2 regions of the Geodermatophilus sp. SYSU D00742 genome follow, and region 1 is predicted to be linked to the other one. Evidence: riboswitches for the same ligand, from Rfam matches in the RefSeq annotation. Region 1 holds a riboswitch; the other holds the start of a gene.
The links. Region 1 has a riboswitch for cyclic di-AMP ahead of ACI78V_RS11690 (aggregation-promoting factor C-terminal-like domain-containing protein). Riboswitches for the same ligand answer to the same signal wherever they lie in the genome.
Positions count from the first base shown of each region.

Region 2: it holds a riboswitch for cyclic di-AMP, as region 1 does, so the genes downstream of both, ACI78V_RS14345 (hypothetical protein) here and ACI78V_RS11690 (aggregation-promoting factor C-terminal-like domain-containing protein) in region 1, are expected to answer to the same signal.

Region 1 covers NZ_JBJGYJ010000014.1:22,352-29,515, forward strand. Annotated here, with positions in the region: gene cutA (aerobic carbon-monoxide dehydrogenase large subunit) at 1-2,412, shown strand, start outside; gene ACI78V_RS11680 (SRPBCC family protein) at 2,409-3,095, shown strand; gene ACI78V_RS11685 (alkene reductase) at 3,248-4,333, opposite strand; cyclic di-AMP (ydaO/yuaA leader) riboswitch at 4,525-4,679, shown strand; gene ACI78V_RS11690 (aggregation-promoting factor C-terminal-like domain-containing protein) at 4,927-5,364, shown strand; gene trpC (indole-3-glycerol phosphate synthase TrpC) at 5,759-6,568, shown strand; gene trpB (tryptophan synthase subunit beta) at 6,687-7,164, shown strand, end outside.
Region 2 covers NZ_JBJGYJ010000019.1:43,020-50,183, reverse strand. Annotated here, with positions in the region: gene ACI78V_RS14360 (sugar kinase) at 1-245, shown strand, start outside; gene ACI78V_RS14355 (dihydrodipicolinate synthase family protein) at 248-1,132, shown strand; gene ACI78V_RS14350 (C-terminal binding protein) at 1,147-2,100, shown strand; cyclic di-AMP (ydaO/yuaA leader) riboswitch at 2,251-2,400, shown strand; gene ACI78V_RS14345 (hypothetical protein) at 2,687-3,607, shown strand; gene ACI78V_RS14340 (ArsC/Spx/MgsR family protein) at 3,624-3,998, opposite strand; gene ACI78V_RS14335 (SDR family oxidoreductase) at 4,392-5,408, shown strand; gene ACI78V_RS14330 (alpha/beta fold hydrolase) at 5,426-6,211, opposite strand; gene ACI78V_RS14325 (WhiB family transcriptional regulator) at 6,427-6,762, opposite strand; gene ACI78V_RS14320 (sensor histidine kinase) at 7,146-7,164, shown strand, end outside.

The sequences.
Region 1 (7,164 bases):
AAGCTGTTCGGTGAGCCGGTCCGCCGGCGTGAGGACGCCCGCCTGATCACCGGCAAGGGGCGCTACCTCGACGACATCGGGCACACCGCCCTGGCCGCCGCCTTCGTGCGCAGCCCGCACGCGCACGCCCGCATCGTCGACATCGACGTCGAGGCCGCGCTGGACGTCGAGGGCCTGGTCGCGATCTACACCCACGAGGACCTCACCGGCCCGCTCGCCGAGCCGCTGCCGGTGCTCATCCCGCACCCGCAGCTGCACGCCCCGCGCACCGGGTACCCGCTGGCCAAGGGGGAGGTCAACCACGTCGGGGAGCCGATCGTCATGGTGGTGGCGACCGACCGGTACCTCGCCGAGGACGCCGCCGAGCGGATCGTGGTCACCTACGAGGAGCTGCCGGTCGTCGTCGGCGTCGACGCCGCTCGCGAGGCCACGGCCGCCGTCCACCCCGACGTCCCGGACAACGTGGCGGCACGGCACCACCAGGAGACGGGGGACGTCGAGCCGGCCCTGGCGTCGGCGCCGCACACGCTGTCGTTCACGCAGTACATCGAGCGCAGCGCGTGCATGCCGATGGAGGGCAAGGGCGTGCACGCGCGGTGGGACGCCGCCGACTCCTCGCTGCGCGTCTACACCAGCACCCAGGCCTCGACGTCGGTGCGCGCGGCCATCGCGGCGAAGCTGGGGCTCTCGCTGGACAGGGTCGAGGTCATCGCGCCTGACGTGGGCGGGGGCTTCGGCGTCAAGATCGTGCACCCGTGGCCGGAGGAGCTGCTGGTGCCGATGGCGGCCATCGCGCTGGGCCAGGAGGTGAAGTGGGCGGAGGACCGCCGCGAGCACTTCATCTCCAGCGCCCACGAGCGCCAGCAGCGGCAGGAGATCACCGTCGGGTACGACGACGACGGCCGGATCACCGCCCTCGACGTCCACATCTGGCACGACAACGGCGCGTACACGCCCTACGGGATCATCGTGCCGATCGTGACGGCGACCCAGCTGGTCGGCCCGTACGCGATCCCGGTGTACCGGGTGATCGTGGAGAGCGTCTTCACCAACACCGTCATCGTGACGCCGTACCGCGGCGCCGGGCGGCCGCAGGGCTGCTACGCGATGGAGCGGACGATGGACCGCGTCGCCGACGCGCTCGGGCTCGACCGCGCGGTCGTCCGGGAGCGGAACCTCATCCGGCCCGACCAGTTCCCCTACGACCACCGGCTGACGTTCCAGGACGGCCGGCCGGTCATCTACGACTCCGGCGACTACCCGGGCCTGCTGGACAAGCTGCGCACGCTGGTCGGCTGGTCCGCCGCGGACGAGCTGCGGGCCGACGCCGAGGCGCGCGGGAAGCTGCTCGGCGTCGGCATGGCGCTGTACGTGGAGGGCACCGGGCCCGGTCCGTACGAGGGCGGGCACGTGCAGGTGCTCGGCAGCGGCAAGGTGCTGGTCTCGACCGGGCTGACCTCGCAGGGCCAGGGCCACGAGACGGCGTTCGCGCAGATCGTGGCCTCGGAGCTCGGCGTGCCCATCGAGGACGTCGAGGTGACCACCGGCGACACCCGGCGCTTCGGGTACGCCGTCGGCACGTTCGCCTCGCGCGCGGCGGTGATGAGCGGCAACGCCATCGCCCTGGCCGCGCGCGGCGTGCGGGAGAAGGCGCTGCGGATCGCCGCCGACGTCCTGGAGGCCGACCCCGGCGACCTGGAGATCGAGGACGGCGTCGTCCAGGTGCGCGGCACCCCCGGGGCCTCGATCCCGCTGCGGACGGTCGCGGTCCTCTCCAACCCGCTCCGCTACGCGTTCGACGAGGCCGCCAAGCAGGCCACCCAGTTCGCCACGCACGACGACACGAAGCCGCCGGTGGCCGAGGGCGACGCACCCGGCCTGGAGCACCGTGACTACTACTCGCCGATCCGGTCGACGTTCGCGTCAGGGGCCCACGCGGCGGTGGTGGAGATCGACCCGACCACGTGGGAGATCGACGTCGTGAGGTACGCGGTGGTCCACGACTGCGGGAACATCGTCAACCCGATGATCGTCGAGGGCCAGGTGCACGGCGGCGTCGCGCAGGGCATCGGCGGCGCGCTGTACGAGCGGATGGTCTACGACGACTCCGGCCAGCTGCAGAACGCCTCGTTCATGGACTTCCTCATGCCGTACGCGTCGGAGATCCCGGACGTGGTGATCGACCACCAGCAGACGCCCTCGCCGCTGAACCCGCTCGGGCTCAAGGGCGCCGGTGAGGCCGGCGTCATCCCGGGGACGGCGGCGATCGCCTCGGCCATCGAGGACGCGACCGGACGCCGGATCGCCGCCATGCCCATCTCACCCACCGAGCTCTACGACCTGATGCGATCACCCGATTCGGAACGGACCGCCGCGGCCGCGCGCCGGGCGAGGACAGGAGTGAGTGCGTGAACCTCGACGGCTCTGCGGTGCTGCACGCCGACCCGGACCGCGTCTGGAGCGTGATCACCGACCCCGCGGTGCTGGCCCGCACGATCCCGGGTTGCGAGTCGCTGCGGAAGGTCGGGGACGACGAGTACGAGATGAACGTCTCGGTCGGTGTCGGCGCGATCAAGGGCACGTACGCCGGCGAGGTGCGGCTGACCGACCAGAACAGGCCGAAGTCCTACGTCATGCACGCGTCGGGGGCGGGCGCGCCGGGGAACGCGCGGGCGCAGGTCACGATCAACCTCGAGCCGTCCGACGCCGGGACCACCACGCTCACCTACTCCGCCGACGCGGTGATCGGCGGCCCGGTCGCGGGTGTGGGGCAGCGGATGATCAGCGGCGTCGCCAAGCGGATGGCCGGGCAGTTCTTCAAGGCGATCGACGACGAGCTGACCGGTGCCGCGGCGCCGGTGGCGGCTCCGGCCGAGGCCCGCCCGTCGGCGGCCGCGGTGAGCGACACGCAGGTGGCCGCTCCGACCGCTGCCCCTGCGGCCGCCGGCCAGCCGCAGGTGTTCGCCGGCCGGGCCGCCGCGGCGCCGGCTGCGCCGTCCGACGTCCGGACCCTGGTGACCGGCGCGCTCGGCGGTGCCGGGCTCACCCTGCTCGGCGTCCTCGTCGGCTGGCTCCTGGGCCGCCGCCGGGGCTGAGTCCCCGGGGAGGGGCCGACCTCTCCCGTACACGCGTCGAGGGCCCTCCCGATCCGATCGGGAGGGCCCTCGACGTCCGGTCGTCACGCGTCCTGGACGGGGGTCGCGGTCTCGGGCGACGCGAGACCACGACCCGTGCACGGACTGCGGGCTCAGCTGGCCTGACGGTCCTGCAGCGTCGGGTAGTCGGTGTAGCCCTCGGCGCCGCTGGCGTAGAACAGGTGGGCCCTCGGCTCGTTCTCCGGGTGCTCCCCGGCCCAGCGCTCGACCAGGTCGGGGTTGGCGATGACCGGGCGGCCGACGGCGACGGCATCGGCGTGGGCGGCCTCGATGAGCTGCACCGCCTCCTCCCGGGTGGTGACCGAGCCGAAGCCGCTGTTGGCGATCAGCGGGCCACCGAAGCGCCGGCGCAGCTCCTGCACCAGGTCACCGGCGGGCTCGCGGTGCAGCACCGACAGGTAGGCCAGGCCCAGCGGGGCCAGCTGGTCGAGGAGGGTGCCGTAGGTGGCGAGGACGTCGTCCCGGTCGGTCTCGAGGGCGTCCTGGATGCCGTGCTCCGGCGAGATCCGCAGCCCGACCCTGCCGGCGCCGATCGCCGCGGCCACCGCGGCCACCACCTGGACGACGAACCGCGCCCGGTTCGCAGGGGAGCCGCCGTACTCGTCGGTGCGCTGGTTGGACGTCGGCGAGAGGAACTCGTGCAGCAGGTAGCCGTTGGCGCCGTGGATCTCCACGCCGTCCAGGCCGGCCTCGATCGCCCGGCGGGAGGCGGAGACGAAGTCCTGCACCGTCGCCCGGGCCTCCTCGACGGTCAGCGCGTGGGGCACCGGGTAGGCCTGCTTGCCCTTCTCGGTGTGCCCCTCGCCGTTGATGGCGATGGCGCTGGGGGCGACGACTCGGCGACCGCCGTTGACGTCGGGGTGCGTGACCCGGCCGCCGTGCATGACCTGCAGGACGATCCGGCCGCCGCGGGCGTGCACGGCCTCGGCGACGCGGCGCCAGCCCTCGACCTGCTCGTCGGTGACGATGCCGGGCTGGCCGACGAACGCCTGGCCCGCCTGGTCGGGATAGGTGCCCTCGGTGATGATCAGGCCGACGCCGGCGCGCTGCCGGTAGTGCTCGACGACCAGGTCACCGGGGACGCCGGACGCGCCGGAGCGCATGCGGGTCAGGGGGGCCATCACGACGCGGTTGGCGAGCTCGAGGTCGCCCAGGGTCACGGGAGAGAACAGGTCCACGTGGGTTCCAAGGGGCCGCCCACGGCGCCCATTCCGGAACGCCACGGTCATGACGCTCACAGTGACGCACATCCCGCCGCCAGGCGCATGGCGCCACAGAGGACCGGCGACCATCGAGTGGCGCGATGTGCGTTGCGTTCTTACGGTGGCGGTGTCCGGCCGATCGTCGCCTCCCGAGCCTGGGGAGCCCGCGCCGGACGCCGCCGAGTCGCTCCCACCGTGGGCGCGAGCCGGGGACCCACCCGCACCACCGGGGTGAGTCCCGCTCCCGGGCACACCCGGGAGCGGGTAGGGCACTCCCAGCCCGAACCCGTCAGCTGACCCGGTAGGCGGCCAGGGAGGAACGGAGAACCACCCCGCCCGGGGCCTCAGCTCCCGCGCGCCCCCGCAGGTCCGGGACCGTCGCGCTCCCGCCTGCCCACATCCCAGGAACCAGCCGTGCGGCCCGCACTGTCGACCGACGGCTCCAGCCGGGCGCCTGTGTCCGGCCGGTGCCGCATGCCCGGTTGACGGCACGACCACCGCCGCGGCCGGTCCCGCACGCCCGCCGGGCGCCGACGGCGCCGGGCTCCACACAGCTCGAGGACCGCACCATGCACAACCAGCACACCCACCGATCCGGCTCCCTGCACCGGCTCGCCACCGTCGGCGTCCTGACCCTCGCCCTCGCTCTCGCCCCCACCGGACAGTCGGTCGCCCGGGCGGACGGGGCGTCCACGACGTCGACCAGCGCCGGTGAGAAGCAGGCCTACAAGAACCACGCCCTGGGCCAGGTCGGTGGCAACAGGACCCAGTTCGGCTGCCTCGACCGGCTCTGGGAGCGGGAGAGCGGCTGGAACCCCAGGGCCCAGAACCCGAGGAGCACCGCGTACGGCATCCCCCAGTTCCTCGACTCGACGTGGGCCATGACCGGCATCCGCAAGACCTCGGACCCGTACCGGCAGATCAAGGCGGGGCTGATCTACATCGGAAAGCGGTACGGCACCCCCTGCGGGGCGTGGAACCACAGCCAGGCCCGCGGCTGGTACTGATCCCGGCACGCCCGGGGGGCCCCCCCCCCCCCCCCCGGGGGGCCCCCCCCACCCCCCCCCCCCGCCCCCCCCCCCCCCCGCCGCGCCGGGCGCCCCCCCCCCCCCCCCCCCCCCCCCCCCCCCCCCCCCCCCCCCCCCCCCCCCCCCGCCGCGGACCGACGAGGACCGCGCCCTCGACGCCTGGCGCGCTCTGGACCGGGGGGTGGACCCGACGGAGCCGGGTGGACGCGAACCCTGATCCCTACCCCGGACCGGATGGCGCCAACCGCCCCGCCGCAGCGTGCAGCGGCCCCCCGGGCAGGCGGGGTCCGCGCCGCCTCTAGAGTGGGAGCCCGGGTCCGGTGGAGGCCGGGTCCGGACCGCCAGGCCAGTCCGACGATCAGCGGGAGGACACGTGTCCGTGCTCGACGAGATCGTCGCCGGTGTACGTGAGGACCTCGCGGCCCGTGAGGCCCTGACCCCCCTCGCCGAGGTGAAGGCCGCCGCGCAGGACGCCCGGCCGGCGCGCGACGCCCTCGCCGCCCTGCGGGCCCCCGGCGTCGGGGTCATCGCCGAGGTGAAGCGGCAGAGCCCGTCGAAGGGTGCCCTCGCCGCGATCCCGGACCCGGCCGTCCTGGCCGCGCAGTACGCCGACGGCGGGGCGCGGGTGATCAGCGTGCTCACCGAGCGGCGCCGGTTCGGCGGTTCGCAGGCCGACCTCGCCGCCGTCCGGGCCGCGGTCGACGTGCCGATCCTGTGCAAGGACTTCATCGTCAGCAGCTACCAGGTGCACGAGGCCCGCGCGCACGGGGCCGACGTCGTCCTGCTGATCGTGGCCGCACTCGAGCAGAACGCACTGGTGGGCCTGCTCGAGCGGGTCGAGTCCCTGGGGATGACGGCGCTGGTCGAGGTGCACACCGAGGCCGAGGCCGACCGCGCCCTGACCGCGGGCGCGGCGGTCATCGGGGTCAACGCCCGCGACCTCACCACCCTGCAGGTCGACCGCTCCACGTTCGAGCGCATCGCCCCCGGGCTGCCGTCGGGGGTGGTGAAGGTCGCCGAGTCCGGCGTCCGCGGGCCGCACGACCTGATCAGCTACGCCGCCGCCGGGGCCGACGCCGTCCTCGTCGGCGAGGGTCTGGTCACCGCCGGGGACGCCCGCCAGGCGGTCGCCGACCTGGTCACCGCCGGCTCGCACCCCGCCACGCCCCGCACCAGTCGCTGATCTTGGTCGCCCGGTAGGGGCCCGCCGCCGGCCTCGTCCGGGGCTCGTCCCGAGCGTGCGGACGAGGAGGACGGGGTCCTTCCACGGTGGCGGGCCTGGAGGTCCTTAGGCTGGGGGCATGACGACGACCAGCCCACCGCAGCCCGAGGAGCAGCTCCTTCCGGCGCGCCCGGGCTGGCCCGACGCCACCGGCCACTTCGGGGTCTTCGGCGGCCGCTTCGTCCCCGAGGCGTTGATCGCCGCCCTCGACGAGCTCACCGAGGCCTACGAGGCGATGCGGGTCGACCCGGCGTTCCTCGAGGAGTTCGCCCGGCTGCAACGGGACTACACCGGCCGGCCCAGCCCCATCACCGAGGTGCCGCGGTTCGCCGCCCACGCCGGCGGCGCGCGCGTGCTGCTCAAGCGCGAGGACCTCAACCACACCGGCTCGCACAAGATCAACAACGTGCTGGGTCAGGCCCTGCTGACCAGGCGCATCGGCAAGACGCGCGTGATCGCCGAGACCGGCGCCGGCCAGCACGGCGTGGCCACCGCCACGGCCGCCGCGCTCATGGGGCTGTCCTGCACGGTGTACATGGGCGAGGAGGACACCCGCC
Region 2 (7,164 bases), on a different contig from region 1:
TGGACGGCCGGCGCCTGACCGCCCCGGGGTTCCCGGCGCGCCAGGTCGACCCCATCGGCGCGGGCGACGCCTTCGCCGCCGGCTACCTCGCCGCGACGCTGTGGGGCCTGGACCCGGCGGGCCGGCTGCGCACCGCCAACGCCATGGGCGCCTTCTGCGTGCAGAACCTGGGCGACTACGAGGGCCTGCCCAGCCGCCGCGAGCTCACCGCGTTCCTGGACCGGACCGTCGACCTCGGGAGATGACGATGCAGCCGGACGACCCCGCCGGCGTCCTCGAGGGTGTCTACGTCGCCGCCGTGACGCCCTTCCGCGACGACGAGCGCTTCACCATCGACGTCGACTCCTACCTCGCCCACGTGCAGTGGCTCGCCGGGCACGGGGTCACCGGCGTCATCCCGTTCGGCACGAACGGGGAGGGACCCTCGGTGTCCCCGCGGGAGAAGCGGGCGGTCCTCGCGGCCCTGCTGCCGGCGGCGGGCCCGCTGCACGTCGTCCCGACGGTCGCCGAGGGGAACCTGCCGGACACCCTCGACCTGCTCGCCGAGCTGCAGGACCTGCCGGTCCGCGCGGTGATGGTGCTGCCGCCCTACTACTTCCGGCCGGTGGCGGCCGAGGGCCTGCGGGTGTTCTACGAGCGCGTGCTGGCCGCCACCCGCCACCCGGTCGTCGCCTACCACATCCCCAAGTACGCGGTGCCCGTCCCGGCCGAGCTGGTGGCCGCCCTGCCGGTGTGGGGGGTGAAGGACTCCGGCGGCGAGCCCGGCTACGCCGAGGCCGTGCACGCGGCGGGCAAGGGCGTGCTCGTCGGCACCGAGGACGACCTGCCGGCCCGCCTGCTCAGCGCCACCGGCTCGATCTCCGCCCTGGCCAACATCGTCCCCGAGCAGGTCGTCGCGCTCTACGGGCACGTCCGCGGCGGCCGGCCGGCGGAGGCGGCCTCGTTGTCGGCCCACCTCCAGCAGGTCCGGGCGATGACCAAGCAGTACGCCGGTCCCGGGGTGCTCAAGCGGGTCGCCGAGGCGCGCCACGGGCACCGGATGGGGACCGTGCGCCCGCCGCTGGTCCCCGTCCCGCCGTCGTTCGACGCCGTGGCCGCCGCCGAGCGCGCCGTGGCGGTCCCCGTCGGCTGAAGGAGGCTCCTCCGGTGCGGGTGCTCGTCACCGACGCGGACTACGGGGTGCTCGACATCGAGGCCGAGGTCCTCGGCGCCGCCGGGCACGAGCTGCTCACCGCGCAGTGCCGGACGCCGGCCGACGTCGTCGCGGCCGCCGGGGACGTCGACGCCGTCCTCGTGCAGTACGCGCCGATCACCGCCGAGGTCCTGGCGGCGTTGCCGCGGCTGCGGCTGGTGAGCCGCTACGGCGTCGGGGTCGACGTGGTGGACCTCGACGCCGCCCGCAGCCGGGGCGTGTGGGTGTGCAACGTGCCCGACTACGGCACCGCCGAGGTCGCGCTGCACGCGGTGGCGATGCTGCTCGCGCTGCTGCGCAACCTCCCCGAGCACGACCGGCAGGTGCGCGCCGGGAACTGGGACCACCGGGCCGGCGGGGTCCTCCCGCGCCCCGGCGCGCTGACCCTCGGCGTCGTCGGTCTCGGCCGCATCGGGCGGACGACGATGGAGCGGGCGGCGCCGTGGTTCGGGGGCTGCGTGGGCTACGACCCGCACCTCCCGGACGACGCGTGGCCGCCCGGCGTCGAGCGGGTCGGGCCGGAGGAGCTCTTCGCCCGCAGCAACGCGGTGACGCTGCACCTGCCCCTGACCCCGGAGACACGGGGCCTCGTGGGGGAGGACCTGCTGGCCCGGCTGCCGCCCGCGTCCTACCTGGTCAACACCGCCCGCGGAGGTCTCGTGGACCTCGACGCCGTCCTCCGGGCGCTGGAGGACGGGCGACTGGCCGGGACCGCCCTCGACGTCCTGCCGGAGGAGCCACCGCCGGCCGGTCATCCGCTGCTCGGCCACCCGCGCGCCCTGCTGACACCGCACGTCGCCTGGTACTCGGCGCAGGCGGAGGTGGAGCTGCGGCGCAAGGCGGCGGAGAACGTCGTCACGTGGGCGCGGACCGGCCGGCCGGCCTACGCCGTCGTCGAGGGACGCTGACGCGCCGGCGCCCTACACGTCCCGGCCGTCGACCGGGCGCTCCGCGACGTGCATCACCCGACGAACCGACGGCTCACGATTGTCACAACTGCATAACGGCGGTTACGGTGGGTGAGTCCGGTCGATCGTCACGCCCCGCCCGGGGCACCCGAACGGACGCCGCCGAGTCGCCCTCCGGGGCGAGCCGGGGACCCATCGCAGTACTGGGGTGAATCCACTCCCGGGCCCACGTCCGGAGAGGTAGGGCTGCTTCCCGCCCGAACCCGTCAGCTAACTCGGTAGGCGGCCATCGGAAGAACGGAGAGCGGCCGGATGGCGCGCCCCTGCCCTGCAGCACGACCCTGCCCGACCCGGTACCGCCGGAACAGGGTGCGCCCGCGCAGCTGACCGCGCGCGACCGTCACTGACGCACGCCTCCCCGCGGGTCCACCCCCGAGCACCCTCGCTCGACCGGCCGACCGCCGCTTCCCCGGTGACCCGCCCCGGCCTGCTGACGACCGCAGCCCTCACCGCCCGCTCACCCCTCGCAGCCCGCCGCGCCCCCGCGCGTGCCGCTGCGCCCGCACACCTCGGAGCACACCGCCCCATGGACCCCCGCACCACCACGTCCGGCCGCCGCGGCTCGTCGACCCGCTCGCACCGCCGTCCGCCGTCGGCCGTCCGCCGTCCCGGCCTGTACCTGGGCGCGGCCACCGCCGGCGCCCTCGTGGTCAGCGTCCTGTTCGGCGCGGACCCGGCCGCGCAGGCCGAGGCCGGCCGGTCGGAGTCGGTCAGCGTCGCCCAGCAGCTGGGCCTGACCGCCGACTCCGTCCCCCCGGCCGAGGCGACGCCGGACCTCCAGCCGCTCGAGCAGCTGACCGCCAGCCGCAGCACCCGCGAGGCCGAGCAGACCGCCGCGCAGCAGGTCCAGGCCGCCGCCGACCAGGCCGAGCTCGACCGCCGGAGAGCCGAGGCGGAGGCCGCCGCCCGCGCCGCCGCCGAGGCCGCGGCCGCCGAGGCCGCGCGCGCCGCCGAGGCCGCGCGGGCCGCCGAGGCGGCTGCGGCTGCGCAGTCCGCCGAGGCCGCGAGGGCCGCCGCGGCCGCGCCGCCGCGCTCCGCGGGGTCCGCGCCCACCGCCGCCGCCGCGTCGGGCAGCGTCGCGGCGACCACGGTCGCCCGCATCACCAACACCGCAGGGGCCACCAGGCCCGCCGCGCAGGCGGCCGCCAACGCGGTGGTCAGCAACGTGCCCGGCGCCGCCGGGATCACCATCGGCGGCACCCGGCCCAGCGCGGCGGACCCCGGCGGCCACCCGTCCGGCCTGGCGCTGGACTACATGACCAGCTCCTCGCTGGGCGATGCGATCGCCGCCTACCACATCGCCCACTGGAACGAGCTCGGCGTCGAGTACGTCATCTGGAAGCAGCGGATGCTCAGCTCACCCAACGGCTCCTGGAAGCCGATGGCCGACCGCGGCAGCCCGACCGCCAACCACTTCGACCACGTGCACGTGAACTACCGGGGCTGAGCCCGGAGCACGTCGGTCACGGCTGCCCGGCCGCGTGGCGGGCGGCCGTGACCACCTCGGTCAGCGTCTGGTCGTCGCGAGCGACCCAGGCGCGGCCGTCGTCGGTCAGCACGATGGGGCGCTGGATCAGCCGCGGGTGCTCCACCAGCAGGCGGATCCAGGCGTCGGCGTCCCGGGGCATGTCCCGGAGCCCGAGCTCGCGGGCGAGCGGCTCGGACATCCGGGCCACGTCCCACGGCTGCAGCGCGAGCGCGGTGAGTGCGGCGCGCAGTTCCGCCTCGCTCGGCGGGTCGTCGAGGTAGCGGCGCAGCGTGTACTCGACCCCGGCCTCCTCGAGTCGGTCGCGCGCGGTGCGGCACTTGGAACAGGACGGGTTGAACCAGACCTCCACGTACCGACCCTAGGGTGCGCCCGGGGGCCGTCGACGTCGTCCACGGCGAGCGGCATCGCGGGGCCGACCCCGGCGCCGTGGGGCACGGCCGGGCAGACGTCCTAGACATCTGTTGCGGTGGCGGGGCGCCGCCTGCATGCTGGTCGGCGGGCGGGGCCCTGGGGCGTCCCTCGGGTGCGCCCCGCCCGCCAGCGTGCGAAGCGCGTTTGCCGTGTCCGGTCCCGGGGCACCCAGCGCGCGAACCGGCCCCGGCGTGGCCGTGGAACCCCCGCGCCGGGGCCGTGGCGCGTCCGGGGCCCGGGGGTCCGGCCGCACCGGCGCCCGCCACTGTCGTCGTGCTCACATCCGGCCGACACGCCCATCGGTCCGGCGACCGCCGGGTAGGGGGCGGTCATGGCACGGACACGGTTGAAGCCGGTACGCGAGCAGGTCGTCGTCGTGATGGGCGCGTCGAGCGGGATCGGCCGGGCCACCGCCGCCCGGTTCGCCGCGGACGGCGCGAGGGTCGTCGTCGCCGCCCGCGGACAGGCCGGGCTCCGGTCCCTGGTCGAGGAGATCCGGACCGCCGGAGGACAGGCCTGCGCGGAGGTCGCCGACGTGACCGACCCGGCGCAGGTGCGGCGGGTGGCGCAGCGCGCGGTCGACGAGTACGGCCGGCTGGACACGTGGGTGCACGCCGCCGCCGTCCTGCTGGTCGCGCCGTTCAGGGAGACGACGCCGGAGGAGTTCCAGCAGGTCGTCGACGTCAACCTGATGGGGCAGGTCCACGGCGCCATGGCGGCCCTCCCGCACCTGGGGCGGCAGGGCGGGGCGTTCATCTCGATCTCGTCGATGGGCGCCCGGCGCGGGGTGCCCCTGCAGACGGCCTACTGCGCGTCCAAGCACGGCATCGACGGGTTCCTCGAGACGCTGCGGACCGAGGTGCGGCGCGAGGGCCTGCCGGTCAGCGTCACCCAGGTCCTCCCGGCGACGATCAACACACCGCTGTTCGACCAGGCGCGGACCAAGATCGGGGTCAAGCCCGTCGCCCCGCCGCCGGTCTACCAGCCGGAGGTGGTCGTGGACGCCGTCCTGTACGCCGCGGCGCACCCGGTCCGGGACCTCGTCGTCGGCGGGTCGGCCAAGGCGCTCATCCTCGGTGAGCAGCTCGCCCCCCGCCTGGTCGACGAGCTGATGACCCGGTTCGGCTTCGAGGCGCACGACACCGGCCGGCCGAAGTCCGCCGATGCCCCGGACAACCTCTTCGCCCCACTGGACGCCCACGACACCGCCCACGACGGCTTCGAGCAGGTGGCACGGCCCCGCAGCCTGTACACGTCGCTGCAGATGCACCCCCTGGTCAACCGGATCCCGCTGGCCGCCGAGGCGCTGGCCGCGGCGGGGTTCGTCCTCCGGCCGCTGCGCCGGTAGCGGGCGCCGCGCCGGCATCAGGAGCGGGCGGCGGCCGCGGCCTGGTCCACCAGCCGGATCACGCGCTGCGGGACGTCGGCGACGGCGCTGTGGCCGGCGAGGGGCAGGAGGCGGAACCGGGCGGCGGGCACCAGCAGCGCCAGCCACGCGGCCTGGCTGAGCGTGAGGACGTCGTGGGTGCCCTGCGCGATGACCACGGGGCAGCCGACCGCCTGGTAGTCGATCGTGGTCTCGGGCACGACCGCGTGCCGCACCAGCCGACCGAAGTCCTCGGCCGCCGCGAAGGCGCGCACCAGCGCCACCGCCTCGGCGGCCGGCGTGCGCCATCCCCGCGCGCGCAGCACCGCCAGCGCCATCGTGCGGGGCAGGGCGGCGCGCAGCAGCGGGTCCGCGACCGGGGCGAGGGCGCGGAAGCCGAGGCGCGAGGCCGCGAGCAGGGCGGCCTGCCAGGCCCGCTCCGGCGGCGTGAGCGGTCCGGTCGGCGCGATCGCGACCACCGACCGTGCCCGCTGCCGCCGGGCCAGTTCGAGGCCGACCCGACCGCCGAGGGAGACACCGAGCACGTGCGGGACGTCGACCCCGCGACGGTCGAGCTCCTGCTCCACGGCGTCGGTCAGCGTCGCGACGTCGGGCCGGACGTCGGCGGGCAGCGCGGGGGAGCTGCCGTGGCCGGGCAGGTCGAGGGCGAGCACGTCGTAGCGCCCGGCGAGCTCGGGGACCACCGCCCCGAACTCGGCGTGCGTGCTGCCCAGGCCGGGGAGCAGCAGCAACGGCGCCCCGCTGCCCTCCCGGTGCCCGTTCACCGGCGGGAGCGGCCTCGACCTGTCCACCCGGGCCATTGAACGACGCCCGCCGTTCCCGCGCTCGCGGGGCGGCCGGCTCCGGGGAGGCCCTGCACACGGACGGCGTCCGCCGGCCGGCGGTGCCCGCCGACCGGAGTCACGCGCGTGCCGGCCCGGCCGGGAGGAGTGTCTGCCCCGGCGGACGTGCCCCGACGCTGCGCGGTCCGCGGGAGCGGTCAGGCGCTGAGCGGGTCGCGCCGCTGCAGGCGCAGCCGGCGCCGCTCCCGCTCGGACAGCCCGCCCCAGATGCCGAAACGCTCGTCGTTGGCCAGGGCGAACTCCAGGCACTCGGCGCGCACCGCGCACCCGGTGCACACCCGCTTGGCCTCGCGGGTGGAGCCGCCCTTCTCGGGGAAGAACGCCTCGGGGTCGGTCTCGGCGCACAGCGCGTCCAGCCGCCAGGCCTCGTCGCCGGCGGACGGGGCGTGCCACTCCGGCACCGTGGACTCCGTGGCCGCAGGCCCGGACGGGTCGGTCAGCAGGGTCAGGGACGGGCGGGGGAAGGACGGCACAGGAAGCTCCTCGGGTGGTCAGTGCGGCGTACCGCCGTGACGGACCGGTACGAACGGCTTGCTGTCCGTGACGTTACGGATCCCCCCATGGGGTGGCACAGGCACAATCCGGACGAAACCGACCCGTCCGATTGGTGGATTGTGTCGGCGACCCGCCCCGTCGGGTCGACGACCTCGTCCTCGCCCGACCGATCCCGGGGGCCGGGACGGGCCGGGGACCTGCCGCCGGCGACACCGGGGAGGGGTCCGGGGGCGCCACCCCGGGCGGGGGAGGAGGTCGTCCCGGGTCGCCGTCGGGCGACGTCCCGCGCAGCCCCGGTGCGACCTCCGGTGTCGCCGCGGCGGGCCTGTCCGCCCGGAGCCGCGCTTCCTACGCTGGTCCCGTGCCCGAGAGCAGGGACG